One region of the Methylobacterium sp. ap11 genome, then DNA from elsewhere that is predicted to be linked to it. Evidence: predicted binding sites of a transcription regulator. Region 1 holds the regulator's gene; the other holds the start of a gene.
What was found. Region 1 encodes PhoB, which activates phosphate uptake and scavenging genes when phosphate is short. Its sites were predicted from a motif close to TGTCATNNANCTGTCAT; they were not measured.
Positions count from the first base shown of each region.

Region 2: a site for PhoB is predicted at 5,135-5,151, ahead of BMX97_RS31250 (UDP-2,3-diacylglucosamine diphosphatase). Genes of this name have one in related genera too.

Region 1 is NZ_FOEB01000004.1:286,539-301,827, reverse strand. Features, by position in the region: gene BMX97_RS08005 (extracellular solute-binding protein) at 1-1,906, opposite strand, end outside; gene BMX97_RS08000 (c-type cytochrome) at 2,076-2,612, opposite strand; gene BMX97_RS07995 (3-deoxy-manno-octulosonate cytidylyltransferase) at 2,899-3,642, shown strand; gene BMX97_RS07990 (prephenate dehydratase) at 3,662-4,516, shown strand; gene BMX97_RS07985 (Lrp/AsnC family transcriptional regulator) at 4,789-5,307, opposite strand; gene BMX97_RS07980 (hypothetical protein) at 5,446-5,694, shown strand; gene BMX97_RS07975 (3-methyl-2-oxobutanoate dehydrogenase (2-methylpropanoyl-transferring) subunit alpha) at 5,743-7,005, shown strand; gene BMX97_RS07970 (alpha-ketoacid dehydrogenase subunit beta) at 7,007-8,020, shown strand; gene BMX97_RS07965 (dihydrolipoamide acetyltransferase family protein) at 8,024-9,412, shown strand; gene lpdA (dihydrolipoyl dehydrogenase) at 9,416-10,804, shown strand; gene BMX97_RS07955 (hypothetical protein) at 11,259-11,531, opposite strand; gene BMX97_RS07950 (hypothetical protein) at 12,079-12,990, shown strand; gene phoB (phosphate regulon transcriptional regulator PhoB) at 13,018-13,719, opposite strand; gene phoU (phosphate signaling complex protein PhoU) at 13,787-14,524, opposite strand; gene pstB (phosphate ABC transporter ATP-binding protein PstB) at 14,611-15,289, opposite strand, start outside.
Region 2 is NZ_FOEB01000043.1:7,634-22,922, reverse strand. Features, by position in the region: gene BMX97_RS31275 (Lrp/AsnC family transcriptional regulator) at 1-80, opposite strand, end outside; gene BMX97_RS31270 (1-aminocyclopropane-1-carboxylate deaminase) at 247-1,257, shown strand; gene BMX97_RS31265 (glycoside hydrolase family 25 protein) at 1,563-2,423, opposite strand; gene BMX97_RS31260 (DUF488 domain-containing protein) at 2,627-3,070, shown strand; gene BMX97_RS31255 (glycosyltransferase family 4 protein) at 3,107-4,210, opposite strand; gene BMX97_RS31250 (UDP-2,3-diacylglucosamine diphosphatase) at 4,207-5,088, opposite strand; gene BMX97_RS31245 (DMT family transporter) at 5,356-6,339, shown strand; gene thiE (thiamine phosphate synthase) at 6,479-7,192, shown strand; gene thiD (bifunctional hydroxymethylpyrimidine kinase/phosphomethylpyrimidine kinase) at 7,233-8,033, shown strand; gene BMX97_RS31230 (helix-turn-helix domain-containing protein) at 8,169-8,789, shown strand; gene BMX97_RS31225 (phosphatase PAP2 family protein) at 8,880-9,923, shown strand; gene BMX97_RS31220 (ABC-type transport auxiliary lipoprotein family protein) at 10,067-10,678, opposite strand; gene BMX97_RS31215 (MlaD family protein) at 10,801-11,880, opposite strand; gene BMX97_RS31210 (ABC transporter ATP-binding protein) at 12,039-12,827, opposite strand; gene BMX97_RS31205 (MlaE family ABC transporter permease) at 12,909-14,039, opposite strand; gene BMX97_RS31200 (MFS transporter) at 14,146-15,289, opposite strand, start outside.

The DNA.
Region 1 (15,289 bases):
TCTTGGCCGCGAGATCCTTGTCGTACCACCAGGTCGTCGGGAAGCCCGAGGCGCCGTATTTCGGCAGCACCGCCGGATGGGCGAACCGGTTCCAGCGCAGGGTCCGCGAGACGTTCGAGGACCATTGCGGCACGACGTAATTGTGGGCGAGCAGCACCCGGTCCAGCGCCCGGGTCGCGGCCACCAGTTCCTCGCGGTCGCCGGCGTAGATCACCTTGTCGATGAGCGCGTCGACGCCCGGATCCTTGATGCCCGCGTAATTGCGCGAGCCCGGCCGGTCGGCGGCGGCCGAGCCCCAGAAGTCGCGCTGCTCGTTGCCGGGCGAGAGCGATTCGGCCCAGTTGCTCAAGGCCAGCGCGTCGAAGTCGAAGCCGCGCACCAGGTTCTGGTACTGGGCCGGATCGACGACCCGCAGGCTCACCTTGAGGCCGATGCGCTCGAGCGCGGCGCGGTAGGGCAGCACCACCCGCTCGGCCGAGTTGTCGTAGCCGAGGAACTCGACCGTGAAGGGCTGGCCGCTCGCCTTCTCGACCATCTGGTTGCCGCGGATCTCGTACCCGGCCTCCTGGAACAGGCGCACGGCCTCGCGCAGGTTCGCCCGTACGGCTTCCGCGCTGCCGTTGACCGGGTTCTTGTAGGGCGCGGTGAAGACCGAGGCCGGCACCTTGTCCTTGACGCTCTCCAGGATCGCCCGCTCGCGGCCCTCGGGCAGGCCGGACGAGGCCAGCTCGGTGCCGAAGAAGAACGAATCGACACGCTTGTAGAGCCCGTAGAACAGGGTGCGGTTCATCTCCTCGAAGTCGAAGGCGAGGTTGAAGGCCCGGCGCACCCGCTCGTCGGAAAACTTCTTGCGGCGCAGGTTGAGGGTGAAGGCCTGCATGATGCCCATGCCGGCCTGCGGAAACTCCTCCTTGAGGATCCGCCCCTCGCGCACGGCCGGGAAGCCGTCATAGGCGGTGGCCCAGTTGCGGGCGATGTTCTCGGTGCGCCAGTCGAACTGGTCGGCCTTGAACGCCTCGATCATCACCGTCGCATCGCGAAAATACTCGGCGCGCTGGGTGTCGAAGTTGTTGGAGCCGCGGTTCACCGGAAGGTCGCGGCCCCAGTAATCCGGCACCCGCTCGTAGGTGGCGGTGCGGCCGGCGTCGAACCGGGCGAGGCGGTAGGGCCCGGAGCCGAGCGGGATCTCGAGCGTCGTCTCGGTCGGGTTGCGGGTCTTGCCGGTCGCGTCCTTGCCCTGCCACCAGTGCTTGGGCAGCACCGGCAGCTGGCCGACGATCTGGGGCAATTCGCGGTTGCCCTTCTCGGCGAAGGTGAAGGTGACCTCGTGCGGGCCGGTCGCCTCGGCCTTCGTCACGTTGTGATAATAGGCGGCGTATTGCGGGCTGTTCTCCTTCAGCACCTCGAAGGAGAAGACCACGTCGTCGGGCGTCACCGGCTTCCCGTCGTGCCAGCGCGCCTCCGGCCGCAGGCGGTAGACGACGCTGCCGAGGTCCTCGGCCGGGCGCACCCCGTCGGCGAGCAGGCCGTAATAGGTCGAGGCCTCGTCCTGCGCCTGGGCCAGCAGGGTGTCGTAGATCAGCGGGATCTGGCTCTCGAGGTCGCCCTTCACCCCGGCGACGATCATGTTGAAGTTGTCGAACGAGCCCTGGGAGCCGAACCGCACCAGCCCGCCCTTCGGCGCGTCGGGGTTGGCGTAGTCGAAATGCGTGAAGCCCGCCGGGTATTTCGGCTCGCCGAGGAGCGAGAGGCCGTGGCGCCAGCCCCCGTCGGCGGGGGCTGTCCCGGCCGGGGCCGCACTGCCTGCCGGGGCGGTCCCCGGCGTCTGGGCCGGGGCCTGCGCCGGCAGGGCGGCGGCTCCCAGGAGGGCGAGGGCGGCGCGGCGGGTAAGGGGGCGTGCGATCACGCGGGGCGATCCTCCGGCTGGAAACGGGTCTCACCCCCCGTTCTAGGTCGCGGGGTGCGGCTCCGCCAACCCGGGCGCGTCCGCGCAGGGGGCCCCGGACGAGAAAGGCCGGGCTCTCGCCCGGCCTCGTCTTCTCGAAGTCGTCTCGCCGATGCCGTCGTCCGGCCCGTCAGGGCTTGGGGAAGTCGACCGGCTTGTCGGAGAGGGTCTTGAGGTAGGCCAGGATGTCGGCCCGCTCGGCGCCCGAGGGCACGCCCGCGAAGGCCATGATGGTGCCCTGCACGTACTGCTTGGGGGCGTGCAGGAAGTGGTCCAGGTCCTCGTAGGTCCAGTTGCCGCCCTTGGCCTTCATGGCGGCGGAGTAGCCGAAGCCCTCGTGGCTGCCCTTCGGCCGCTCGACGACGCCGTAGAGGTCGGGACCGACCTTGTTCGGGCCACCCTTCTCGAAGCTGTGGCAGGCCATGCACTTCTTGGCGGCGGCCTGGCCCTTGGTGGCGTCGGCGCTGGCGAGGCGCACGGGCAGCGGCTCCTCCTTGGCGGCGGCGGGCGCGGCGGCGGCATTCTCCTCAACGGCGGGCAGGGCGTAGCCGCGATCACCCGCCGGCTTCGGCTTGTAGATCAGCTCGGCCACGAAGCCCGTCCCCATCGCGAGGAGAAGGGCGCCGAGCACTGCGCCGGCGACCTTGTTAAGCTCGAAGGAATCCATTCTCGGCAGCTCCGATGCTCCGGTGAGCAGGGGCGATTCGAGGCGCGGCCCGGCGCCACGCCGCAGTGATAGTCCGCCGGTGCTTAGCCGTTCTGCGACACCGTTGACAATGGCTCTAAACATCGTCGGTTCGTCGCAGAGCGCCGGCGTGTGGACGGCGCCACGGTTCGCGTCCGCCGCGATCACGGGCCCCGCCGAGGCCGGCCGTCATGACAAGCCCCGCCGGCACTGCTAAGAGCCGCGGCTCGCCGGGCACTCGACGCCCCGCAGGATGCGAAGCCCCCGCATGTCCGACCCGCTCGTCCTGATTCCCGCCCGCCTCGCCGCGACCCGCCTGCCCGAGAAGCCGCTGGCCGACATCGCCGGCGAGCCGATGATCGTGCATGTCTGGCGCCGCGCGATCGAGGCCGGCCTCGGGCCCGTGGTGGTCTGCACCGACACGCCCGCCATCGTGCAGGCGGTCGAGGCGGTGGGGGGACTGGCGGTGATGACCCGGCCCGACCACCCGTCGGGCTCCGACCGCCTCGCCGAGGCCCTGGAGGTGATCGACCCGGAGGGGCGCCACGACGTGGTGGTGAACGTGCAGGGCGACCTGCCGACCATCGACCCCAGGGCGATCGCCGCCTCGGTGGTGCCGCTGGCCGACCGGGCGGTGGACATCGCGACGCTGTGCGCCTTCATCACCCGGCCCGAGGAGCGGACCGAGCCGAGCGTCGTCAAGCTCGTCGGTACCGAGATCGCGCCGGGGCGGCTGCGGACGCTCTACTTCACCCGCGCCACCGCGCCCTACGGCGACGGCCCCCTCCTCCACCATATCGGCCTCTACGCCTATCGCCGCCGGGCCCTCGCCCGCTTCGTGGCGCTGCCGCCGAGCCCGCTCGAGCTGCGCGAGAAGCTCGAGCAGCTGCGGGCGCTCGAGGCCGGGATGCGGATCGACGCCGTGGTGGTGGACGACGTGCCGCTCGGCGTCGACACCCCCCACGACCTCGAGCGCGCCCGCGCCGTCCTGGCCGCCCGGCGTCTGAACTGATCCCCGAAGAGCTTGCGCGATGAACCAGACGATCTCCTACCAGGGCGAGCCCGGCGCCAACTCGCACATCATCATCAACGAGGCCTATCCGGACTGGACGCCCCTGCCCTGCGCCACCTTCGAGGACGCGCTGACGGCGGTGCAGGACGGCTCGGCGGCGCTGGGCATGATCCCGATCGAGAACTCGATCGCCGGCCGCGTCGCCGACATCCACCACATGCTGCCGGCCTCCGGCCTCCACATCATCGGCGAGCAGTTCCTGCCGATCCGCTTCCAGCTCATGGCCCTGCCGGGCGTGGCGCTCGACGAGATCCGCACCGTCCACAGCCACGTCCACGCGCTCGGCCAGTGCCGCAAGATCATCCGGCGGCTCGGCCTCAAGGCGGTGGTCGCGCCCGACACCGCCGGCGCCGCCCGCCAGGTCGCCGAGGCCGGCGACCGCACCCGCGCCTCGCTGTCGCCCCGGCTCGCCGCCGAGATCTACGGCCTGTCGATCCTGGCCGAGAACGTCGAGGACGAGGAGCACAACACCACCCGCTTCGTGGTGCTCTCCCGCGAACCGGTGGTGCCCCCGGCGGGCGCCGGCCCGACGGTGACGAGCTTCATGTTCCGGGTCCGCAACATCCCGGCGGCGCTCTACAAGGCGCTGGGCGGCTTCGCCACGAACGGCGTCAACATGACCAAGCTCGAGAGCTACATGGTCGAGGGCCAGTTCACCGCGACCCAGTTCTACGCCGAGGTCGACGGCCACCCGGAGGAGCCGTCCCTGCGCCGGGCGCTCGACGAGCTCGCCTACTTCTCGAGCGCGATCCGGATCATCGGGACCTATCCGGCTCACCCGTTCCGCGAGAGCGCCCGGCCGCCGGCGGAGTGACGGGACCGGGACGCGGAGGCGCCGCCCGGTCGCCGTCCGCGTCCCTCCGGGGCCGCGAAGGGGGAGCCCGGGATCCGGGCGGCCGGTCCTCGGAGCATCGCCCGATCGCCTCGCAGGGGGGGCGGCGCTCGGGGTCTTCGATCCTGCCGAAACGTCCCGTGAGAGCCGATATCCGGGACACCCCGCGCCGCGGTTCCCGCCCTGTCCGCGACGCGGCCCCGGAATGCCCCCGTGACGACGTCGCCGGGACGACCGATTCCCACGTACCCGCGTCAGGGCGCCTGCCGGGCGATCGCCACCGGATCGACCGAGACCTCCTGCTTCAGGGTCCGCAGGGCGAAGACCGAGCGCGACTGGCGGATGCCGCGGATGCGGTAGAGCTTTTCGCGCAGGAACCGCTCGTAATGCGCGGTGCCGCTGACCGCGACCTTGATCATGTAATCGTACTCGCCCGTCACCAGGTGCACCTCCAGCACCTCGGGGATGCGCAGGATCTCGGTGCCGAAGGCCTCCAGCACCGCGTCGTCGTGCTTGTCGAGGGTCACCTCGATGAAGACCACGTCCGGGATGCCGAGCGCCCGGTGGTCGAGCAGGGCGACGTAGTCGCGGATCAGCCCGGCCTCCTCCAGGCGGCGCAGCCGCGTCCAGCACGGTGACTGCGACAGCCCGATCCGCTCGGCGAGCGCCGCGATCGTCAGCCGGCCATCCGTCCGCAGGGCGCCCAGGATCCTGCGGTCGATCTCGTCGAGCCGGTGCGGCTCGGCGCCCTTCTGCTGCGCTTGCGATCGCACGGAACGCTTGTTCGGCGTTTCGCCCTTCAATGCCATGCTGCGTTCTCCGGTCACCCGCTTTAGCCGCGAAAATCGGCGAGGACCATCCGGCCGGACCGGTCTACAGTCGGGGAAATCAAGCGTCGCGGGAGGGCGCAGATGGCTCTTGAACAAGGGCATGCGGTGGAGGTCCGGGCTCGGATCCTCCACGTCTTCGACGGTGTCACGCGCCTGCTCGGCGAAGTCGAACGCGCCGGCGACAGACTGAGACACCTCGCGCTCGACGCCACCTCCTCCGCCCTCACCCTCTCGATCCTGGTCCCCGACGGGACGGACCTGTCCGTCCTCGCCGCCCGCCTGTCGCGCCATCCGACGGTGGTCGAGGCGCAGGTCGGCGCGCCGTCCTGACACTCCATCCCGCATCGTCCGCGACACCCTCCCCGTAAGGGCCTCCCCATGCCGCCAGACGCCCCGAGCCCCCACGCGCCCAATCTCCACGCCCCCTTGAGCCTCCACGTCCCCGAGCCGGCCGTCCGCCCGGGCGGCAATCCGAGTTTTTCGGACCTCGACATCCCGGAGGCCGGTGCGGTGCGCCGGCCCGAGGTCGACGTGGCGGCGGCCGACATCCGCGACCTCGCCTACACGCTGATCCGGGTGCTCGACGCGGATGGCAAGGCGGTCGGTCCCTGGGCCGGCTCGCTCACCGACGAGGAGCTGCTCGCGGGCCTTCGCGACATGATGAAGCTGCGCGCCTTCGATGCGCGGATGCTGATGGCGCAGCGCCAGGGCAAGACCTCGTTCTACATGCAGCATCTCGGCGAGGAGGCGGTGAGCACCGCCTTCCGCCGGGCGCTCGAACCCGGCGACATGAACTTCCCGACCTACCGGCAGGCCGGGCTGCTGATCGCCGGCGGCTACCCGCTCGTCGACATGATGTGCCAGATCTACTCGAACGAGAACGATCCGCTGCACGGCCGGCAGCTTCCGGTGATGTACTCGTCGAAGGAGCACGGCTTCTTCTCGATCTCCGGCAACCTCGCGACGCAGTACGTCCAGGCGGTCGGCTGGGCGATGGCCTCGGCGATCAAGAACGACACGAAGATCGCCGCCGCCTGGATCGGCGACGGCTCGACCGCGGAATCGGATTTCCACGCGGCGCTGGTCTTCGCCTCGACCTACCGGGCGCCGGTGGTGCTCAACGTCGTCAACAACCAGTGGGCGATCTCGACCTTCCAGGGCTTTGCTCGGGGCGGCTCCTCGACCTTCGCGGCGCGGGGCCACGGCTTCGGGATCCCGTCCCTGCGCGTGGACGGCAACGACTACCTCGCCGTCCACGCGGTGGCGAAATGGGCGACCGAGCGGGCGCGGCGCAACCTCGGGCCGACCATCGTCGAGTACGTCACCTACCGCGCCGGCGCGCATTCGACCTCCGACGATCCCTCCGCCTACCGGCCGAAGACCGAGTTCGACGCCTGGCCGCTCGGCGATCCGGTCAAGCGCCTCAAGGATCACCTCATCGCCCGCGGCGCCTGGTCGGAGGAACGCCACCGCCAGGGCGAGGCCGAGATCCTCGACGAGGTGGTGGCCGCCCAGCGCGAGGCCGAGACCCACGGCACGCTGCATGCCGGCGGCAAGCCGTCCCCGCGCGACATGTTCGAAGGAGTCTTTTCCGAGATGCCCCCCCACCTGCGCCGCCAGCGCCAGCAGGCGGGGTACTGACATGCCGCGCCGCACGATGATCGAGGCCATCCGGGACGCGATGGCCGTGGCGATGGAGCGCGACGACGACGTGGTCGTGTTCGGGGAGGACGTCGGCTATTTCGGCGGCGTCTTCCGCTGCACCCAAGGGCTCCAGGCCCGCTTCGGCAAGAGCCGCTGCTTCGACGCGCCGATCAGCGAACTCGGCATCGTCGGCGCCGCCGTCGGCATGGCGGCCTACGGTCTGAAGCCCTGCATCGAGATCCAGTTCGCCGACTACATGTACCCGGCCTACGACCAGATCGTGTCCGAGGCCGCGCGCCTGCGCTACCGCTCGGGCGGCCAGTTCACCGCCCCGATGGTGGTGCGGATGCCCACCGGCGGGGGCATCTTCGGCGGCCAGACCCACAGCCAGAGCCCCGAGGCCCTGTTCACCCACGTCGCCGGCCTCAAGACCGTGGTGCCGTCGAACCCCTACGACGCCAAGGGTCTCCTGATCGCCGCGATCGAGGATCCCGACCCGGTGATCTTCCTGGAGCCCAAGCGCCTCTATAACGGCCCCTTCGACGGCCACCACGACCGGCCGGTGACCCCGTGGGCCCGCCACGACCTCGGCGAGGTGCCGGACGGGCACTACACCGTGCCGCTCGGCAAGGCGGCGATCCGGCGCGAAGGAAGCGCCGTCACGGTGCTGGCCTACGGCACCATCGTGCACGTGGCGGAAGCCGCGGCCGCCGAGACGGGAATCGACGCCGAGGTCATCGACCTGCGCACGCTGCTCCCCCTCGACATGGAGACGATCGAGGCCTCGGTGCGCAAGACCGGGCGCTGCGTCATCGCCCACGAGGCGACCCTGACCTCGGGCTTCGGCGCCGAGCTGGCGGCGCTCGTGCAGGAAACCTGCTTCTACCACCTGGAGGCCCCGATCGTCCGGGTGGCGGGCTGGGACACGCCCTACCCGCACGCCCAGGAATGGGCCTACTTCCCGGGTCCCGAGCGCGTCGGCCGGGCCCTTCGCGCCGCGCTGGAGGGCTGACCCATGGGATTTCGCATCGTCAAGCTCCCCGACATCGGCGAGGGCGTGGCCGAGGCCGAGGTCTCGGCCTGGCACGTCAAGGTCGGCGACGTGGTCCGCGAGGACCAGCCCCTCGCCGACGTGATGACCGACAAGGCCACCGTCGAGATCCCCTCCCCGGTGAGCGGCACCGTGGCGGCGCTCGGCGCCGAGGCCGGCCAGATGCTGGCGGTCGGCGCCGAACTCGTGCGGCTGGAGATCGAGGGCGGAGATGCCGCGCCCGCCTCGGTCCCGGACTCCGGCGTCGCGGTGGCGCCCGAGGTCGCGAGGGCGCAGGACGCGGCCGAAGGCCAGCCCGCCGCCGCCCTGGTCCCGGCCGCGGACGGCCTGGAGCCGGCGCAACCCGCGCCCGCGCCCCGATCCGCCGCCGCGCCGAAGCCGGTCGAGCCCCCGAAGCCTGCGCCGGCGAAGCCCGCAGCCCCCGCCCCGCGCCCCGCGGCGACTGCTCCCTCCTCTGGCCCGCCACGCCCGGCGGGCGAGAAGCCCGTCGCCTCGCCGGCGGTGCGCCGCCGCGCACTGGAGGCCGGCATCGACCTGCGCCAGGTCCGCGGCACCGGCCCGGCCGGCCGCATCGGTCACGACGACCTCGACGGGTTCCTGAACGCTCCGCCCGAGGAGACCGCGCCCGCGCCCGCCGGCCGCGTCGCCCGCACCGGCGTGGAGGAGATCAAGGTCATCGGGCTCCGCCGGCGCATCGCCCAGCGCATGGCCGATGCCAAGCGCCGCGTCGCGCATTTCTCCTATGTCGAGGAGGTCGACGTGACGGCGGTGGAGGAGCTGCGCGCCGCCCTCAACCAGCGCCACGGCGCGAACCGGCCGAAGCTCACCCTGATCCCGTTCCTGGTCCAGGCCCTGGTGCGCGCCCTGCCGGACTTCCCGCAGATGAACGCGCATTACGACGACGAGGCGGAGGTGATCCACCGCCATGCCGGCATCCATGTCGGCATCGCCACCCAGACGCCGTCCGGCCTGATGGTGCCGGTGCTCCGCCACGCCGAGACCCGCGACGTGTGGAATTCGGCCGCCGAGGTGCGGCGCCTGGCGGAGGCCGCCCGCAACGGCCTGGCGGCGCGCGACGAGCTCTCGGGCTCGACCATCACCATCACCTCGCTCGGCGCGCTCGGCGGCATCGTGACCACGCCGGTGATCAACCGGCCGGAGGTCGCGATCATCGGCGTCAACAAGCAGGTGATGCGCCCGGTCTGGCGCGACGGCGCCTTCGTGCCGCGCCTGACGATGAACCTCTCGGCGTCCTTCGACCACCGGGTGGTCGACGGCTACGACGCCGCCCTGTTCGTGCAGGCGCTGAAAGGCCTGCTCGAGACGCCCGCGACCCTGTTCATGGAGGCCTGACCCGTGGGCGAGATCACCACCAAGCTCCTGGTGCTCGGCGGCGGCCCGGGCGGCTACGTCGCGGCGATCCGCGCCGGCCAGCACGGCATCGACACCGTGCTGGTCGAGGAGAATCGCTTAGGCGGCACCTGCCTCAATGTCGGCTGCATCCCCTCGAAGGCGATGATCCACGCGGCCGAGGCCTATCACGCCGCCGTGCTGCAGGCCGGCGACGCCTCGCCCTTCGGGCTCTCGGCCGGCCCCCCGAGCCTCGATTTTGCCCGCACGGTGGCCTGGAAGGACGGCATCGTCGGGCGGCTCAACACCGGGGTCGCGTCGCTCCTGAAGCGCGGCGGGGTCAAGATCCTGCGCGGGCGCGGGCGGATGGTCGACGGCAAGACCTGCCTCGTCGAGACCGATACCGGCCCCGAGCGGGTGCGGGCCGAGCACGTGATCCTGGCCACCGGCTCGGTCCCGGCGGCGCTCCCCCACCTGCCCTTCGGCGGGCGGGTGATCTCCTCGACCGAGGCGCTGTCGCTGCCGAAGGTCCCCGCCACCCTGGCGGTGGTGGGGGCGGGCTATATCGGGCTCGAGCTCGGTACCGCCTTCGCCAAGCTCGGCGCCAAGGTCACGGTGGTCGAGATGGCCGAGCGGATCCTGCCGGCCTACGACGCCGAGCTGACCCGGCCGGTGGCGCGGCGCCTCGGCGCGCTCGGGATCGAGGTGCTGCTCGGCGCCAAGGCGACCGGGCTCTCGGGCGACGCGCTCGATGTCGAGGTCGGCGGCGAGCGCCGGACGATCCCCGCCGAGGTGATCCTGGTCGCGGTCGGCCGCAAGGCGCGCACGCACGACCTCGGGTTAGAGCGGCTCGACCTCGACATGAGCGGGCCTTTCATCCGCATCGACAAGCGCTGCGCCACCTCGATGCGCAACGTCTGGGCTGTCGGCGACGTGACCGGCGAGCCGATGCTGGCCCACCGCGCCATGGCGCAGGGCGAGATGGTGGCCGACCTCGTGGCGGGGCGCCGCCGCGCCTTCCACAAGGTGGCGATTCCCGCGGTCTGCTTCACCGACCCGGAGGTGGTCTCGGCCGGCCTGTCGCCGGACGAGGCCCGCGCCGCCGGCCACGAGATCCGCACCGGCCTGTTTCCCTTCGCCGCCAACGGCCGCGCCATGACGCTGGGCGCCGAGGACGGCTTCGTGCGGGTGACGGCGCGGGCCGACAACCACCTCATCCTCGGCATCCAGGCGGTGGGAGCCGGGGTCTCGGAGCTGGCGGCGGGGTTCGGCCTAGCGCTCGAGATGGGCGCCCGGCTGGAGGACGTCGCCGGCACGATCCACGCCCACCCGACCCTCGGCGAGGCCTTCCACGAGGCGAACCTGCGAGCGCTCGGCGAGGCGCTGCACATCTGAAGGAGGCCCCGCCGGACGGAACCGTCCGGCGGGGCCCCGTCCCGTGGCGGCGCGCCCACCGCGAGACGGTGGGCATCGCGCGGGTTCCGTCGGTTCGCGAGCCGGGTGCCGGCCTCCCGACCGATCGCTGCCGGTCGCCCCGATGGAGTGTCAGGGCCTGACTGACTGACGGGGTCGACGTCGTGAGAGAATTTTTATCAGATACACGAAAATATCTTGATGTGTCGGAGCCTGCTCGGCTTGCGACGACACAATCGCGAGGGGATTTTCCATCCTGCACTCTACCTCATCCTGAGGTGCGAGGCGATCGAGGATCGCTGAGCCTCGAAGGAGGGATCCAGTAACCTCGGAGAGTTCTGGAGCCCTCCTTCGAGGTTAGTCGATCTTCGATCGACCAACACCTCAGGATGAGGTTGCTGGTGGGATAGAGCGTGTCGATCGGTCGACCAAGCTCTCAGGGGCGGCCCGGCTTCGCGTCGGCACGTTTCATGGCAATGTCGTCCGTGCACCGAAGAAAAGCGTTGTAGGTCTTGCCGGAGACTCTCCGCTTGATCCAGCTGTTCCGGCCGTTGTGACGTGTCTGGATCCCGACCGATTCCGCGCATCTCTCGCGCTCGGCGCTCGACTGCGCCGATGCCGGCTGCACGGCAAGTCCGAGCATGGAAGCGATCATCTCTCCGGCCAGCAGAAAAGCCAAGATCGTCGCGATGTTTCTGAGTTTTTCCATGGAAACATTCCCCGCTTGACTTGAAAATCCTAACGTCATGCTCGGCGATCTACAACTATAAATGTTCGATACGCAGATCGCCTTCACCCCTGACCCAGGGACGGATCCGTGCAAGGGGCGGTGCGGGTGGGCATGTCGGGATCGGCGCCAGGATTCGGCGCGGTGCTCGGGGCGGGCGCGCAGCCGTCGGCCAAGCCTTGTACGGAGCCAACGTCAAGGCGCCCCGGGGTCGTGCGGACCGGAGCCCATCCCCGGTCCTGCCGACCGCGCGAAGGCCTCCGATGCGTCGGACGCCCCTCGTAATCCCGCGCGGTCCAAAGGTCTTACGGGCGTTGCATTTTTGCGGCAGCCAGGCCGGCCGGCATCGTTTCTAAGCAGACGCGCTGGAGCACGGCACATCTGGGGCCCTCGCGCGACCATGACCGGAATCACCGAGCCGATGCGATGCCTGTCGGCCGCGGCGGGCGTCCTGATGCTCGTCCTCTCCACCCCGGCATCCACGCAGGCCGCGCCGCGCAGCGAGTCCGGGACAAAGGACAGGTCCGGGATGGAGGACAGGTCCGGGACGGGCCTGGGCGGCGCGCGGGAGGCCGGCGAGGACGAGGGCCGTCCGGCCGGAACGTCCAGCAAGACGGACGACGGGAAGGACGTCGATACCGAGCACCTGTTCGGCTTCACGGAAGGCGCCGATGCCGGCGAGAAGGGCGAGCAGGAAGCGGTGGTCGACACCGTCTCGCGCATCGGCAAGCGTCGTGACGGCCCCGGCCGGTCGGCCTACCGCGTGCTCGACACGCGGCTCGCCTACCAGTTCAACCCCATCGACAGGCTGAGCCTCGAACTCAGCGCCTTCGGCACGCTGCGGCGGCAGCGCAACGTTCTCGATCTGGACGACAAGTCCTACGGCACCTTCGACGGCGTCTCGCTCGAGGTGAAGTACCAGTTCCTGAAGGGCTCGAAGGAGCAGCCCTTCGGTCTCGCCCTGGAGGTGCGCCCTCGCTTCACGCGCGTCCTCCCGGTCGAAGGCCGCGGCGCCGACATCTTCGACGTCGAGAGCCTGCTCCAGCTCGACGTCCAGGTGGTGCCGGACAAGCTCTGGTACGGCAGCAACATCAGCGTCGAACCGGCGGCCGGGCGCGAGCGGGGCGGCCCGGGCTATCGCTCCTCGACCTTCCTGTGGTCGAACGCTCTCGTGGGGCGCGTCGGAGACAGCACCTATCTCGGCCCGGAGGTCCGCTACCTGCGCGGCTACGAGGGGGCCTTCCTGAACCGGCTCGAGAGCGAGGCGCTCACCCTGGGGCCCGCGCTGCATCACCGGTTCACCGAGAAGGTCTGGCTGACCGTGGCCTATGCCGGGCAGGTCTGGGGCCGCGACACCGACCCGGCCCTGGCCGGCCGGTCCCTCGGGCTGAACCAGTTCGAGCGGCACAGCCTGCGGGTGAAGTTCGGGATGGAGTTCTGACCCGGACCGGGAGACGGCCGTCCGGCGTCACGGCTCGGGCGCGAACATCTCGTCGAAGGAGTAGCCGGAGCCGCGCACGGTGCGGATCGGGTCCGAGTCGCGGCCGCGGTTGATCGCCTTGCGCAGGCGGCCGATATGCACGTCGACCGTGCGCTCGTCGATGTAGACGTCGTGGCCCCAGACGCCGTCGAGGAGCTGCTCGCGGGAGAAGACCCGGCCGGGGCTCTGCATCAGGAACTCGAGCAGCTTGAACTCGGTCGGGCCGAGATGCAGCTCGCGGCCGTCGCGGCGCACGCGGTGGCTGACCCGGTCGAGCTCGATGTCGCCGGCGACGAGCAGGTCGGCGACGTGGGCGGGCTTCGCGCGCCGCAGGAGCGCGCGCACCCGCGCCAGCAGCTCGGGCACCGAGAACGGCTTGACGATGTAGTCGTCGGCGCCGGTGGCGAGCCCCCGCACCCGGTCGCCCTCCTCGCCGCGCGCGGTCAGCATGATCACCGGCAGCCGCTCGGTCTCGCGGCGGGCGCGGATGCGCCGACACAATTCGATGCCGGAGAGGCCCGGCATCATCCAGTCGAGGAGGACGAGGTCGGGGACCTGCTCGCGCAGGCGGATATCCGCCTCGTCGCCGCGGGCGACGGCGTCGACCTCGAAGCCCTCGGCCTCGAGGTTGTAGCGCAGGAGGAGGGTCAGGGCCTCCTCGTCCTCGACGATCAGGATGCGGGTACTCATCGGGGCACTTCAGGGTCGTCGCCGCCGGGACGGCCCGCTCGGCCTCGCGGCCGGGCAGGCCATCCGGTCAGGCCTTGGGCGGGGACTGGGGCGAGAACTGGGGATCCACGGTGGCGAAGCTCGACCCGTCGTTCTTCGGCCGGTCGGTCGTCAGCGTCTCGCCGGTGGCGAGGTAGTGGATGGTCTCGGCGATGTTGGTGGTGTGGTCGCCGATGCGCTCGACGTTCTTGGCGCAGAACAGGAGGTGCGTGCAGAACGTGATGTTGCGCGGATCCTCCATCATGTAGGTCAGGAGTTCGCGGAACAGCGAGGTATAGAGCGCGTCGATGCCGCCGTCGCGGGCCCAGACGTCGAGGGCCGCCACGGTGTCCTGGGTGGCGTAGGCGTCGAGCACGTCCTTGAGCTGGCCCTGGACCAACTCGTTCATGTGCTCCACGCCGACGACGATCTTCTGCAGCTGGACCTGGTCGGCGATCGCGACGACGCGCTTGGCGACGTTCTTGGCGAGATCCCCGATGCGCTCGAGGTCGCCCGAGACGCGGATCGCCGAGATCGTCTCGCGCAGGTCGATCGCCATCGGCTGGCGCTTGGCGATCAGGAGGATCGCCTTCTCCTCGATCTCGCGCTGCAGCCCGTCGAGGCGCTGGTCGACGGCGATCACCGACTGGGCGAGGGCGGCGTCGCGGCGCAGGAGCGCCTGGCCGGAATCGGCCACCATCTTCTCGGCGATGCCGCCCATCTCGGCGATGCTGCGCCGCAGGTTCTGCAGCTCCTGATCGTAGGAGGTGACGATGTGGTTCGACATGGAGTGAGACTCCCCGCGATGAAGTGGAGCGTGGGATCGGGCCGGCCCGGCAAGGGCCCGGGCCGGCGGAACGAGGGCGGGACGCCTCAGCCGAACCGGCCGGTGATGTAGTCCTGGGTCTGGCGCTTCGACGGGTTCATGAACAGCCGGTTGGTCGGCCCGAACTCGATCAGCTCGCCGAGATACATGAAGGCGGTGAACTGCGAGATGCGCGCCGCCTGCTGCATGTTGTGGGTGACGATGGCGATGGTGAACTCGCCCCGCAGCTGCTCGATCAGCTCCTCGATGCGGCCGGTCGAGATCGGGTCGAGGGCCGAGGTCGGCTCGTCGAACAGGATCACCTCCGGGCGCTGCGCCACCGTGCGGGCGATGCACAGGCGCTGCTGCTGGCCGCCCGACAGGCCCATGCCGGATTGCTTGAGCTTGTCCTTCACCTCGTCCCACAGGGCGCCCTTGCGCAGGGCCTCCTCGACGCGGACGTCGAGGTCGGCCTTGCCGAGGCGCTCGTAGAGCCGGATGCCGAACGCGATGTTGTCGTAGATCGACATCGGGAACGGGGTCGGCTTCTGGAAGACCATGCCGACCCGGGCGCGCAGCTCGTTGAGGTCGATCGAGGGGTCGAGGATGTTGCGGCCGTCGAGCAGGATCTGCCCCTCGGCGCGCTGCTCGGGGTAGAGGCTGTAGATGCGGTTGAAGGTGCGCAACAACGTCGACTTGCCGCAGCCCGACGGCCCGATCAGCGCCGTGACCTGGCGGTCGAGGAAG
Region 2 (15,289 bases), on a different contig from region 1:
AGCTCGGCGTTTCCGATGCGGCCATCCTCTTGAAGGAGCCGGAGAATTTTCAGGTCGATGCGGTCGAGGCCGTCCGCCATGAAAGATCCTTCCGCCTTATCGCTTCTGCATGAACGTCTCTAGCACGAGGTGAAGCCTTCGCCTCTCATCGTTGCGCAAAGGCGGGCAAGTTCGAGAGCACCTTTCACACGATCGCGGCTAGAATGAAAGAGGCTTCCACACAGGACCCCGGCGATGATTCCTTCGATGCTGTCGCAGTTCGAGCGCTACCCCCTGACCTTCGGGCCGACCCCGATCGAGCACCTGCCGCGCCTGACCGCGCATCTGGGCGGCGACGTGCAGATCTACGCCAAGCGCGAGGACTGCAACTCGGGCCTCGCCTATGGTGGCAACAAGCTGCGCAAGCTCGAATACATCGTGCCGGACGCGATCGCCTCGGGCGCCGACACGCTGGTGTCAATCGGCGGCGTGCAGTCGAACCACACCCGCATGGTGGCGGCGGTGGCGGCCAAGATCGGCATGAAGTGCCGGGTGATCCAGGAAGCCTGGGTGCCGCACGAGGACGCGGTCTACGACCGGGTCGGCAACATCATGCTGACGCGGATCATGGGCGCCGAGTCGCAGCTCGTGGATGACGGCTTCGACATCGGCATCCGCGACAGCTGGAAGCAGGCGATCGAGGACGTGAAGGCCAAGGGCGGCAAGCCCTACGCGATTCCCGCCGGCGCCTCGGTGCACAAGTTCGGCGGCCTCGGCTATGTCGGCTTCGCCGAGGAGGTGCGCCGGCAGGAGGCCGAGATGGGCCTCCACTTCGACTACATCGTGGTCTGCACCGTCACCGGCTCGACCCATGCCGGCATGCTGGTCGGCTTCTCGGCCGACGGCCGCGCCCGCAACGTCATCGGCATCGACGCCTCCTGCACCCCGGCCCAGACCAAGGCGCAGGTGCTGGAGATCGCCCGCAACACCGCGGCTCTGGTCGGGGCCGGCGAGATCGTCGCCGACGACGTGGTGATCAAGGAGGACTACGCCTATCCGGTCTACGGCGTGCCCTCGAAGGAGACCGTCGAGGCGATCCGCCTCGCCGCCCGCCTCGAGGCGATGATCACCGACCCGGTCTACGAGGGCAAGTCGATGCAGGGCATGATCGACCTCGTGCAGAAGGGCTTCTTCCCCAAGGGCTCGAAGGTGCTCTACGCCCATCTCGGCGGCGCGCCGGCGCTGAACGGCTACAGCTACACGTTCCGCAACGGCTGAGTCGGCGAGGGTTTGTTCGACATCGTCTCGCTCGTCGAACAAACCCCGGACCTGCCCACCTCCGCGTCATCCCGGGGCCGCGCAGCGGAACCCGGGATCCATGAACGCTGACGGTTCAAGATGAAGCGGGACGCAATCCGCCTCTTCCTTCAGCTTCAGCAGTCATGGATCCCGGGTGCTCGGCTGCGCCGAGCCCCGGGATGACATCGAGGGCTTCAGGTGTGCTTGCGAGAACTCATCGACTCCAATGAAGAAGCCCGGCCGCTCGTCGCGGACCGGGCTTTGTTGCCTTCGTCAGGGTGCGATCACTTATCGGTGCACAGCCCCGCGGCCGAGAGCCGGCGGTGGTTGCGCGGGTCGCAGTCGGTGGCGAGGAACGAGGCCCATTCGGCCTTGGTGCCGTAGAAGGCGTTGCGGTCGACGTCGCCGCGCACGCCCGGCACCCGGCCGGTCGAGGTGAACTGCCACAGCATCCAGTCGCGGTTGGCGTAGCGCTGCTCCGGCTCGGCCGCGGTGGAGCGGACCCAGTGCGGATAATCCGGCAGCTCGCCCTCCAGCACGTCCTTGTGGAAGGTGATGTCGGTGTAGATGATCGGCCGCTTGCCGGTATAGGCCTCCATCTCCCGCAGCATGTACTCGGTCATGGCGAGTGCCTGGGCCTTGGGCAGCTTCTTAGGGCAGAGCTGCGAATGGCCGTTCCACTCGACGTCGAGGACCGGGGGGAGGGCGGTCGGGTCGTTCGGGACGTTGCGCTTGAACCAGTCCATCTGGTCCTTGGCCGAGCGGCACCAGAACACGAAATGGTAGGCACCCCGCGGCACGCCGGCCCGGCCGGCCCCGTCCCAATTCTCGCGGAAGCGATCGTCGATGTGGTCGCCGCCCTCGGTCGCCTTGATGTAGGCGAACTGGGTGCCGGCGCCCTTCACCGAGGTCCAGTCGATCGGGCCCTGCCACTTCGAGACGTCGATGCCCTGGATCGGGTGCAGCTTCGCCTTGGCGACACCGGGATGGGGCTTTGCGTCACCCTTGGTCGGGTAGAAATCGGCACCGCCGCCGGCGCAGGCGGCCAGCGTCGCGAGGCTCGCCGCCGCGAGCGCGCGCCGGCTCCACAAGACGCCGCGCGACAGGGCGGAGGACCACGTGGCGGAGGGGATCGTCGACTCCATCGGCATCGGGGCGCGGCCTGACTTCACGCTGAACACTATGGATATTCGATGCGGTGGGGCCGGTTAATGGAAGCTTGACGGAATTGGGACGGAATTTCGAAACTCGTGGCGCCAACGCCACATAGGCCTAGGCCACGGCGCGTCGCGGCCTTCACCGTCGGGCATAAGCCCCGGCAGAAACTGACATTTGTCGAGACGCCGCCATGGACAAGGTTCTGTTTACCATCGGGTACGAAGGCGCCGATACCGAGCGTTTCGCCGCGGCCCTGCGCGATGCCGGGGTGGCGACGCTCGCCGACGTGCGGGCGGTGGCGGCCTCGCGCAAGCGCGGCTTCTCGAAGAGCGCGCTCGCCGCCGGCCTCACCGAGGCCGGAATCGGATACCGGCACCTGCGCAGCCTCGGCACGCCGAAGGCCGGCCGCGAGGCCGCCCGCGCCCACGACGCCGCGCTGATGCGCCGGATCTACTGCGAGGAGGTGCTGGAGACCGGCACGGGCCAGGCCGCCCTCGACGAACTGGCGGCCTTGGCCGAGGCCGGGCCGACCTGCCTGCTCTGCTTCGAGCGCGACCCGGAGCGGTGCCACCGGCGGGTCCTGAGCGAGCGGCTGGCGGGGAGGGGGTTTCAGGTCGTCGACCTGTTCGCGTGAGGCGACCGGAGTCCGGTCGCCTCGGAAACGGGCTGGTCAGCCCTCGCCGACCCGCGGCAGGGAAGCGGGCGCCTCGCCCGGCAGCGGCAATCCGATGCGCCGGCGTCGCCGCGTCGTCGCGCCCTCGGCGTGGGCGGCCTCGATGTTGCCGTAGAACTGGTCGGCGCTCGCCTCCCAGGTATAGCGCAGGGCTTCCCGGCGGCAGGCCTCGCGGGGGATCGCCAAGGCCGAACGGGCCGCCACGCCGAGGTCGTGGTCGAGGATCCCGACGCTCGTTCCGCCGATCACGTCGAGAGGGCCGGTGACGGGATAGGCGGCGACCGGCAGGCCGCTCGCCAGGGCTTCCAGCAGCACGATGCCGAAGGTGTCGGTGAGGCTCGGGAAGACGAAGACGTCGGAGGCCGCGTAGACCCGGGCCAGGGCCTCGCCGGTGAGCGTGCCGAGGAAGCGGGCGGTGCGATCGACGGCGGCGAGCCGGGCGCGGTCGGGCCCGTCGCCGACGACGAGCTTGGTGCCGGGCAGGTCGAGGCGCAGGAACGCCTCGACGTTCTTCTCCACCGCGAGCCGCCCGACGAACAGGAAGAACGGGCGGGGCAGGCCGGCGAGCGCGTCCGGCGCCGCCTCGCCGTCCCGGGGGCGGAAGAGCTCGGTGTCGACGCCGCGGGTCCAGCGCATCAGCCGGGTGAAGCCGCGCCCCGACAGGTCGCGCTCGAGCGAGGGCGTGCTCACCATCGTGCCGCTCGCCGCGCCGTGGAAGCGGCGCAGCCAGGCGTAGCTCCAGCGCTCCGGCACCGGCAGGCGGGCGGCGAGGTATTCGGGAAAGCGGGTGTGGTAGCTCGTGGTGAAGGGCCGGCCCTGCGCCAGGCAGACCCGGCGGGTCGCGAGCCCGATCGGCCCCTCGGTGGCGATGTGGACGTGGCTGGGCGCCAGGGCCGGGAACCGCCGGGCGACGCCGCGGGCGGTGACCAGCGACAGCCGGATCTCGGCATAGCCCGGCAGCGGCATGCTGGCGAAGTCGAGCGGCGTCAGCATCACCGGGTCGTGGCCGCGCCGGCGGCCCGCCGCGACCATGTGCTCGAGGGAGCGGACGACGCCGTTGACCTGGGGATGCCAGGCATCGGTCGCGACGAGGAGCCTCACGCGACGGCCCGGGCGTTCACGATCGGGTGGTCCGGCATGGAGCGGGCTGCGGGCGCCAGTTCCTCGACCGGGGCGAGCGGGCGGCTGCGGGAGGTCAGCGGCACCGGCGCCTCGGCGCTGGCGCGCTTCCAGTCGGCGAAGCGGATCACCTCCATGGTGCCGTCGTAATGCTCGACCACCGCCGTGCAGGATTCCACCCAGTCGCCGGTGTTGAGGTAGTGCATGTCGCCGACCATGCGGCTCGCCGCGTGGTGGATGTGGCCGCAGATCACCCCGTTGGCGTCGGCCCGGCGGGCCTCGGCGATCAGGAATTCCTCGAACCGACCGATGAAGTTGACGGCGTTCTTCACCTTCAGCTTGGCCCAGGCCGACAGCGACCAGTAGGTCAGGCCGAGGCGGCGGCGTACCCAGTTGAGGTGGGTGTTGACGAAGAGCGCCGCCGTGTAGGCGCCGTCGCCCAGCAGCGCGAGCCAGCGGGCGTGGCGCACCACGAGGTCGAACTGGTCGCCGTGGATGACGAGGTAGCGCTTGCCGTCCGCCGCCTCGTGCAGGACCTGGTCCTGGATCTCGATGCCGCCGAAATGCATGTCGAGGAAGTCGCGCAGGAACTCGTCGTGGTTGCCCGGCACGTAGACGAGGCGAGACCCTTTTCGCACCTTCCGCAGCAGCTTCTGCACGACGTCGTTGTGCGATTGCGGCCAGTACCAGCCGGAGCGCAGCTTCCAGCCGTCGACGATGTCGCCGACCAGGTAGATCTCGTCGGCGTCTACTTCCCGCATGAAGTCGAGCAGTAGCTCGGCCTGACATCCCTTCGTTCCGAGGTGGATGTCCGAGAGGAACAGGGTTCGCACGCGAAGCGCGTCGGCGTCCTCGGCCACGTGCACTCTCCTTGGCGGCATCTCGCGCCAGCCAAACCCCATTCGCGTATCACTTTGATGACGCGAGGGCGGATCGCCGAACCTCGGCCGGGGAGGCAGACCGAGATTCGTTTGCGGAGACTTAAAGGCGACCATGCGGATCGCGCAGGTCAGCCGCTCGAGGAGGCCTCTACCTCGGCCGTGCCGATTCGTGGTTCTGACAGGACGCCCCGCCGCGGTGTCCGCGGTCGCGCCTCCTCCCGCTCCGCCCAGAAAAGCGCCCCGCCCATGGCAGCCCCCCTCGTCGTCCCCGGCCGGTCGGTCACCGGAGCTGGCGCGTCGGGGCGCGACGCCGCCCGGCCCTATCTCGGCATCGGTCTCAAGGTCCTGTCGGCGCTCGCCTTCACGCTGATGTCCGCCGGCGTGAAGACCCTGGCGGACCGGTTCCCGACCGGCGAGATCGTGTTCTTCCGCTCCTTCATCGCCATCGCGCCGCTGCTGGTGTGGCTGCGCTGGCAGGGCGGCGTGATCGAGGCGGTGCGCACGCAGAACCTCAAGGGGCACATGCTGCGCAGCATCATCGGCGCCTGCGGCATGTTCGCGGGCTTTGCCGGCCTGTCCTTCCTGCCGCTCTCCGACGCGGTGGCGATCGGCTACGCCTCGCCGCTCCTCGTGGTGGTGCTGGCGGCGATCGTGCTGCGCGAGCGGGTCCAGGGCTATCGCTGGGCCGGCGTCAGCGTCGGCTTCCTCGGCGTGCTGATCACGCTGGCGCCCCACCTCGAATTCGGCGGCGCGGGAGGGGGCGGCACCACCGGCGCGCTGTTCGCGATCCTGGCGGCGGCCTGCTCGGCGGCGGCGACGATCCAGGTGCGCAAGCTCACCGGCACCGAGCGCACCGGCGCCATCGTGCTGTACTTCTTCCTGTTCACCTCGCTGCTCGGCCTGTCGACGGTCGTGCTCGGCTGGAAGATGCCGGGCTGGACCGACCTCGCGCTGTTCGTCGTCGTCGGGGTGCTCGGCGGCATCGGCCAGATCCTGCTCACCGAGAGCTACCGCCACGGCGACGCCTCGCTGGTGGCGCCGTTCGAGTACACCACGATGCTGTGGTCGGTGCTGATCGGCTGGTTCGTGTTCGGCCAGCTGCCCACCGCCTCGATCGCGCTCGGCGGCGGCATCGTGGCGGCGGCCGGCGTGTTCGTGGTGTGGCGCGAGCGGCGCCTCGTGGTCGAGCGGGCCCGCGAGGCCGCGGCGGGCGGGGCCCGGGCCGGCTGAGTGCCCGGTCGGCCGGGTGCCCGTTGACGCCCGCGCTCGCACGCCCTTACTCCGGGAGACACGACGCCACGGCCCTCTCCCGAGTAGGAACGCCCGCCATGCCCGCACGCCACCGTCAGCCCTGCGCGGGAACCCGCCCGTGAGCGCCGGCCCGACGGCCCCTGCGGCCGAGACGGTGCCGGTGGACCTGCGGCTCTACGGCCTCCTCGATGTCGGGGTGTGCGGGGGCGACGCCGGGCACCTCGCCCGGATGGCGGCCGAGGCCGCGGCCGGGGGCTGCACCCTGCTGCAATACCGCGAAAAAACCATCGCCAATGCCCGCGAAACGGTGGAGCGGCTGCGCCGGATCCATGCGGCGCTTGAGGGCACCGGCGTGCCGCTCCTCGTCAACGACCGGGTCGACCTGGCGCTCGCCGCGGGCGCCGAGGGCGTGCATCTCGGCCAGGAGGACATGCATCCGGCCGACGCCAGGCGCCTCCTGCCGCGGGGCGCGATCGTCGGGCTGACGGTCAAGAACGCCGCCCAGGCCGACGAGCTCTATCGCCTGCCGGTCGACTACGCCTGCATCGGCGGCGTCTTCTCCACCACCAGCAAGGACAATCCGGACCCGCCGGTCGGGCTCGACGGGCTCAACCGCATCGTCTTCCGGGCGCGGCTCGCCCGCGGCGCCACCCTTCCGGTCGGAGCGATCGCGGGCATCGACCGCGGCAACGCCGCCGCGACGATCGGGGCGGGCGCCGACGGGATCGCGCTGATCTCGGCCCTGTTCGGCACCGGCCAGGACGTCGAGGCGCGGGCCCGCGACCTGCGCGCGGTCGTCGATGGCGCCCTGGCGGCCCGGGGGGCGGCATGATCGGACCTTGGTCGATCTTCGGCACGATCGGAGGGAGAGCATGATCGCCGTCACGATCGCGGGTTCGGATTCCGGCGGCGGCGCCGGCATCCAGGCCGACCTCAAGACCTTCTCGGCGCTCGGCGTCTACGGCGCCAGCGTGATCACCGCGCTCACCGCCCAGAACACCCGCGGCGTCCAGGCGATCCACGACGTCGAACCGGAATTCGTGGCGCGCCAGATCGAGAGCGTCTTCACCGACCTCGACGTGAAGGCGCTGAAGATCGGCATGCTGTCTCGCAGCCCGACGATCGCGGCGGTGGCCGAGGGGCTCGCCCGCCACGCCGCCGGCCTGCCCCTGGTGCTCGACCCCGTGATGGTGGCGACAAGCGGCGACCGGCTCCTCGCCGACGACGCCGTCTCGGCGTTGCGGGCCAAGCTCGTGCCCCACGCCGCGGTGCTGACCCCGAACCTGCCCGAAGCCGCCGTGCTCCTGGGGGAGGGGATCGCGGAGACGGAGGCCGCGATGCTCGACCAGGGGCGGCGTCTCCTGGCGCTCGGGCCGCGCGCCGTGCTGATGAAGGGCGGCCACGGCACCGGCGCCGAGAGCGTCGATCTCCTGGTCGGACCGGGCGAGGCGGTGCTGCGGCTCGCCGGACCCAGGATCGAGACCCGCAACACCCACGGCACCGGCTGCACCCTGTCGGCGGCGCTCGCCGCCGGGCTCGCCCGCGGCCTGACGCTGCCGGAGGCCGCCCGCGCCGCCAAGGCGTATTTGAGTGCGGCGCTCGCGGCGTCCGGCCAGTTGCGCATCGGCCACGGCAACGGCCCGGTCCACCACTTCCATGCGTGGTGGAACTGACGCTCGTCCCGTAAGAAACACCCCGCGCGGCCCGATGGACCCTTGCGCGCTCCCGGCGATTGCGTTTGATGGAGCGTACGGGCGTTCGGTATGCGGAACGCCCGGCGGTGATCCAGCGGGGTTCGGGGGCAGGCGATGGGCGTCGAGCGGGGGCGGGAGCGCACCAAGGACCTGTTGACCGGGGCGCAGGTGCTGTCGGGTCAGCTCGGAAAAACCATCCAGCGGCTGCGCAAGGCCTACAACCTGTCGCTGTCGGAACTCGCCGAGCAATCCGGCGTCGCCAAGTCGATCATCAGCCAGATCGAACGCAACGAGACCAATCCGACGCTGGCGACGATCTGGCGCCTGAGCCAGGCCCTCGACGTCTCGATCGAGCGGGTGCTCGCCACCGGCGACGAGGAGCCTTTCATCGAGAAGTCCTCCCGGGCCGACACGCCGATCCTCGTCTCCGACGACGGCCGGATGCGGCTCGCGATCGTCGGCTGGATCAAGACCGTCGAGTGGCTGCAATGGTACGACCTCTCGGCCGATCCGGGCGGCGTGCTCGATTCGGATGCCCACCAGCGCGGGTCGGTGGAATCCCTCTCGGTCATCGAGGGTGAGTTCGAGGTCGACGTGGCCGGCGCGGTCCAGCGCGCCCGGGCCGGCGAGACCCTGCGCTACCGCTGCGACCGGCCCCACACCGTGCGCTGCGTCAGCGAGACGACCGGGCGCGCCATGATGGTGGTCATCATGAAGGCGGCGGTGATGGAATGACCGCGCTAACCGCCGGTTGAACTCACAAACAAAAGTACACGGAACGTTATCGGATGGGATGGGAGACCTGCACGACGCAGGGGAACTTCCATGCCGCCCGTTCTCGCCGTTCCCCACATCCCTCCGCCGACGAGCGACCGACCGATCCTCGACGCGAGGTCGGAGCCTCGCCCGGCGCTTCGGGGCCCGATCGACGACCTCGAGGCCCGTCCGATCGCGAGACGATCGGGCGCTGTTCTCGGTGGGCCCGCCCTGGTCTGCTGGAGCATCGTCGCAGCGGCGGGCGGCCTCCTCCTCGCCGCGGTGTCGGTGGGCGGCTACCGGATCGCCGACTACATCCTCGCCAGCGCACTGGTTCAGCTCGCCGCCCTCGGGGCCTGCGGTGCTGCCCTGCGCATCCGAGGCTGGGAGCGGCTCGGCTCGGGTGCCGAGGTTGCGTCGCAACTCCTGCTCGTCGGGCTGCTCGCGCCCCTGTTGAGCGTGGTCGCCGCCAGTACGAACCTTCCGTATCGGGATGAAGACCTGCTCGCCCTCGACATGGCGCTCTTCGGTTTTGACTGGGCGCACGTGATCGCGGTTGCTCGGGGCTGGCCGCTCCTCCTGGAGGTCCTGAGCCACGTTTATATGAGCCTGCTGTTGCAACTCACGATCCTGGTCGCGGCGCTGCTCGTTGTTGGACGCGTGGCCCGGGCCCAAGCCTTCTGCCTCGCCTGGGTCCTGACGCTCGCCGCCACCGTCGCGGTCTTCCCGCTCATGCCGGCCCTCGGGGGCTACCTGCATTTCGGCGTCGCTCGGGCCGACACCCACGTGCTGGTCACCGCGGCTTGGCACCACGTCGATATCCTGGCCCCCGCCCGGGCCGGCACGCTCTCGGCCCTCACCGGCGACACGCTGGGCGGCATCGTCACCTTCCCGAGCTTCCACGCCGCCGCCGCGGCACTGCTCGCCTGGGGCTTCTGGGGCGTGCCGGTGCTGCGGTGGCCGGCGCTGACGGTCAATCTCGCGATGGTCGTCGCGACGCCGGTGATCGGCGGCCACTACCTGGTGGACGTCCTGGCCGGCCTCGTCGTCGCCGGCCTCGCCCTGTGCGTCGCCGCCCGTCTGGCGCGGGCAGCGGCGCCTTCCTCGGCCTGAGGCGCCGGCCGGCGGGGTATCCTACGAAGTCCGGATGATAGCTTCGCGATGCGGATGTCGTTGGCGCTCGAGCGCCGCGTCGATCGGCGAGACGAGATCCAAAAGCCCTCGTCCGGACTTCATAGCCTTTTCGGACTTCCTTATCAGGACGCCGTGCCGACCCACCGCACGATGTCGGCGAGAACGGTCGAGAGCGCCCGGTCGAGCCCGTTCGCCGCGACGCCGGCATTGACCTCGGCGACGGGCACGCGGGCCTGGAAGATCCGGGCGGCCACCACCTTGCCGGTGGCATCGGCGACGAGCTTCGCCGAGATGTCGACCACCGCCTCGCGCGAGCCCGCCGCGATGTCGAAGGCGCGGATCTCGGTCACCAGGATCGTGTCGGCCACCACCTTGTCGCCCGGCCGGCTCACCGAGCGCAGGCGGCCGGTATTCTCCAGGCTCTGGACCAGGCGGGCCTGCATCAGGCGGGGCAGGCGATCGGCCCACTGGCCGCCGCCGAGGAACGACAGCGAGCCGCCGGCCTCGCGCACGATGATGCGGTCGGCCTCGAAGGGCTGGAGCCCGACCGGCTCGGCCACCACGATCGAGCGCCGCGCAGCGCCGCTGCGGGCCGCGCCCGGGAGGGCGGTGAGGTCGAAGGTCGTCGGCACCGCGCCGCTGCCGCAGGCCCCGACGGCGAGCGCCAAGAGGGCGGCGAGGACCGGGCCGGACCGGCGGGCGCGGCGGGAGACCGGGGAGGCCGTGATCGTCATGGCGGCGGAGGGACCGTGGACGGGGTGGGCCGGGACCGGCCCGGAAGCGTGACCGAACATGCCCGGACAACGCGCGGGCCCGCGCGCGGGTGCAATGCCCGCGATGCTGCACGGCAACATGGTCAGCGACCGTTGTATTCCGGCAACGTCGGCTTGCCGCCGAAGATCACCTGGGACGGGTCGCGCTCGATGTTGCGCACGGCGTTGTTGAGGGTGTTGAGGGTGCGCTGGCCGTCGGTCGAGAGCGACTGCACCTCGCGCCGCCCGGCGCCGCTGAGGCGGCTGACGCTCTGGGTCAGGGTGGCGGTGCGCTTGTCGAGGTTCTCCGACATGGTGCGGAAGGCGCGGCCCGCATCGCGGATCGAGACCGCGGCGTCGCGGACCTCCGCGAAGGTGCTCTTGCCGGCATCCCCCGAGGCCGAGCCGAGGAAGCCCTCGGCGCCCTTCAGCACCGCGTCGAGCCGGTCGGCGGAGGCGTTGAGCTTGCCGGCGAGCGTGCGGGCGTCGTGCACCCCGGCCTGCACGTCCGGCGAGGCGGCGGCCAGCGCGGTCGAGAACCGGTCGACGTTGTCGATGAGGCTGGCGAGCTTGCGCCCGTCCACCGCCTTCGTCAGCGCGTCGAGGGCCGGCGCGCTGTCGCCCAGCGTCTTCGAGAACCGCTCGACGTTGGCGAGCGTCCGGTTGATCGCGCCCTCGTTGCCGGCGACCACCCGGTCGAGGCGCTGGAGCATGTCGTCGGCGCGCTGCGCGATGGTGCGGGCGGCCGCCATCAGGTCCTGGATGTCGGAGGCGTCGGCGTAGATCGTCGGGACCGGGTCGTCCTTGGTCGGCGCCAGCTGCGGCGCGTCGGCGCTGCCGCCGACGAGGGCGATCGAGGCGACGCCGGTCAGCATGGTCATGTCGAGGCGCGCGCGGGTGTCGACGCGCAGGGGCGTGCCGCGGTTGACCTCGACGATCGCCGTCACCCGGCGCGGGTCCTGCGGCAACAGCCGCACGTCGGTCGCCTCGCCGACCCGAATGCCATTGAAGGTGACGACCGCCCCCTTGGCCAAGCCCCCGACGCCGCCCGAGAACACGATGCGCACCGGCATCCGGGCCTGGTTCGACGAGGACCCGCGCAGCCAGAACGCGAAGGCGAAGCCGAGCGCGATCACCGCCAGCGTGAAGGCGCCGATCAGGACGTTGTTGGCGCGGGTTTCCATGCCTTAACGGTTTCCATGCGCGTGCGGGGCAGGGGGAGCGGCCGGCCGGGGCCGGACCGCGAGCCCGGGAACCGGATGCCCTAAGGTCAGCATCCCGGCGCAGCCTAATTCAGGAAGCTTAAGCGGGCCCTGCCGGCGGGCGGGTGCGGCAGCGCACATCAGGCGACGCCCTCCACGATTCCTCGGGATGACGGGGCGTCCTGCGTCACGATCGACCGGGCGCGCTTGCCGTGGAAGTAGGAGCGCAGCCAGGGATGGTCGGAGGCGAGCATCGCGTCGATCGGCCCCTCGGCGATGATCTGGCCGTCGCCGAGCGCCGCGATGCGGTCGCAGGCGGTGTAGAGGCTGTCGAGGTCGTGGGTCACCATGAACACGGTGAGCCCGAGCGTGCGCTGCAGCGTCGCCACCAGCTCGTCGAACTCGCCGGCGCCGATCGGGTCGAGGCCGGAGGTCGGCTCGTCGAGGAAGAGCACCTCGGGGTCGAGGGCGAGCGCCCGGGCGAGCGCCGCGCGCTTGATCATGCCGCCCGAGAGCTCGGAGGGCAGCTTGTCAGCGGCATCCGGCTTCAGGCCGACCATCTCGATCTTGAGCCGGGCGAACTCGTCGAGCAGGCGCTCGGACAGCTTCAGGTGCTCGCGCATCGGCACCTGGATGTTCTGCTTGACGGTGAGTGCCGAGAACAGCGCGCCCTGCTGGAACAGCACGCCCCAGCGTCGCTCGATCACCCGGCGCTGGGCGAGGGTCAGGCGGTCGACGTCCTCGCCGAAGACCTCGATCGTGCCCGAGCGCTTCGGCACGAGACCCAGCAGGGTGCGGGTGAGCACGGACTTGCCCTGGCCGGAGGGCCCGACGAAGCCGAGGATCTCGCCGCGGCGGATGTCGAGGTTGAGCCCCTTCAGCACGGTCCGCTCGCCGAACGCGACCACGAGGTCGCGCACGCGGATCAGCGGATCGTGCGCGCCGGGCAAGCGGCCGGGAGCGGCCGACGGGGCTGTGGAGGGATGGTGCAAGGGAAAGGCTCGCCTCGCTCAGAAATCGATGGCCGCGAAGAACACCGCGAAGAGTCCATCGAGGACGATGACCATGAAGATAGACTTGACGACTGAGGCGGTGACGTGGCGGCCGAGCGATTCGGCCGAGCCCTCGACCAGGAACCCCTCCACCGAGGCGATGATTCCGATGATCAGCGCCATGAACGGCGCCTTGATGAGGCCGATCAGGACGTGGCGCAGCCCGATCGCGTTCTGGAGCCGGAACGCGAAGGCCTCGAGCGAGAGCCCGCCATAGAGCCAGGAGGTCAGCGCGCCGCCGGCGAGCGCCGCGAGGTCGGCCAGGAAGGCCAGCATCGGCAGCGCCACCATCAGGGCGATGATCCGCGGGACGATCAGGATCTCGATCGGGTCGAGGCCCATGACGCGCAGCGCGTCGACCTCCTCGCGCATCCGCATCGAGCCGATCTCGGCCGTGAAGGCCGAGCCGGAGCGCCCCGCCACCATGATCGAGGTCAGCAGCACCCCGAGCTCGCGCAGCGACAGGATGCCGATCATGTTGACGACGTAGCTCTGGGCGCCGAAGCGCTGGAGCTGGATGATGCCCTGCTGGGTGACGATGCAGCCGACCAGGAAGGCGATCAGCATGATGATCGGCGCGCCGCGCAGCGCGATCTGCTCGACCTGGTTGACGAGCGCCGGGCCGCGGAAGCTGCGCGGCCGGGCGAGCACCCGCAGGCAGCCCGCCACCACCTCGCCCAGGAAGGCGAGGCCGGCGAGCCCCTGGTGGCCGAGGCTGCGCACGCCCGAGCCCAGGTTCGCCACCGGATCGAGGGGGTGGAAGCGCCGGGCGCGCGCCGACGGCGCGGCGTCCCGGTAGGCGACCTCGCGCAGCAGTATCAGGTGCTCGGGCGAGGCGCCCGCATAGGCCGTGCCGTCGGGCAAGGCCGCGCGGGTTCGCTCCAGCACCCAGGCGCCGAGCGTGTCGAGGCGCGACAGGCCGGAGAGATCGATGATCAGGGGTGCGCCGGCGGCGCCGGCCAGCATCGCGGCGGCGGAGCCCTCGACGGCGGGCGCCTGGTCGGCGGTCCAGCGGCCGCTGAGGCGCGCGGCGAGGCCGTCGCGGACGCGTTCGACCGCGGCGTGGGCCGGATCGGCCCCCCGCGTCATCGGTTCGGTCGGCACGGGCCGGCCTCCCTCGTTCGCCACAGATCCCCTCGGGTCGGTCGTATATCCCGTCATGCTAACAATTCGCAAACCATCGGGGCCGGCGGGCTCAACGCCGCGCCGCCCGCGCCGCCGCGAGCGTGAAGACGAGGCCGAGGCCGGCCACCGGCAGCATCAGTCCGAAGGCGAGCGTCCCGCCGCCGGCTCGGTAGGCCGCGCCGCTCGCGAGCGTGGCGGAGGCCGAGGCGAGGGCGGCGCAGGCCGCGTAGGCCCCTTGCGCGGCGCCGCGGCCGCCCTCGGGGGCGAGGCGCGACAGGGCCGCCATGACGCCGAGCTGCGTCGCCCCGAAGGTGAGGGCATGCAGGGCCTGGAGCGGCAGGACCAGGGCCGGCAGGCCGGCGGCGGCGAGGAGCCCGCCCCAGCGCAGGAGCGCGGCGAGCGCCCCCAGCGCGAGCAGACGGAACGGCGCGTCGCGCAGGTACGGGATGCGTCCGGCGACCGCGAAGAATCCGATCTCGGCGGCGACGCCGACGCCCCAGGCGATCCCGGTCTCGGCCGGCGACAGGCCGAGGCCGACCCAGTGGATCGAGCCGAAGGCGTAGACGGCGGCGTGGCTCGCCTGGATCGCCGCGCCGGCCGCGATGGCGAGCCACAGGGCGGCGGGCAGGCGCACCCGGCCGGCGGTACGGCGGGCCGGAGCGGACGCGGTCTCGCGGCGCAACAGCAGCACGGCGCCGCAGGCCGAGACGAGTTCGAGGGCCGCGAGGAAGCCCGGGATGCCGCCCGTGCCGACGAGGCCGAGGAGCCAGCCGCCGAGGAGCGTCGCGGCCAGGAAGCCGAGCGAGCCGCCGAGCCGGATCCGGGCGTAGTCGAGCCCCGGCCGGCGGCGCACCGCGGCGAGGCTCTGGTAGTCGAGGCAGGGCACCAGCGACGCGCCGGCGACGGCGTTGAGGACGATCACCCCGGCGAGCACGAGCCAGGACACGGACGCCGCGAGCGGCATCAGGGCCCAGGTCGCGGCGAGGCCGAGGCTGCCAGCCACCATCAGCGTCCGGGGCGGCACGCCCCGGTCGATCAGACCGACGAGCGGCGCGGTCGCGACGATCCGCACCAGGATCGGCAGGGCGACGAGGGCCCCGATCAGCTCGGGCCCGAGCCCGAGGCCGGCGAGCCAGAGCGGCAGGAACGGCATCGCGACGCCGATCCCGGCGAAGACGGCCGCGTAGAGCAGGGCAAGGCGCAGGCCGTCGCGG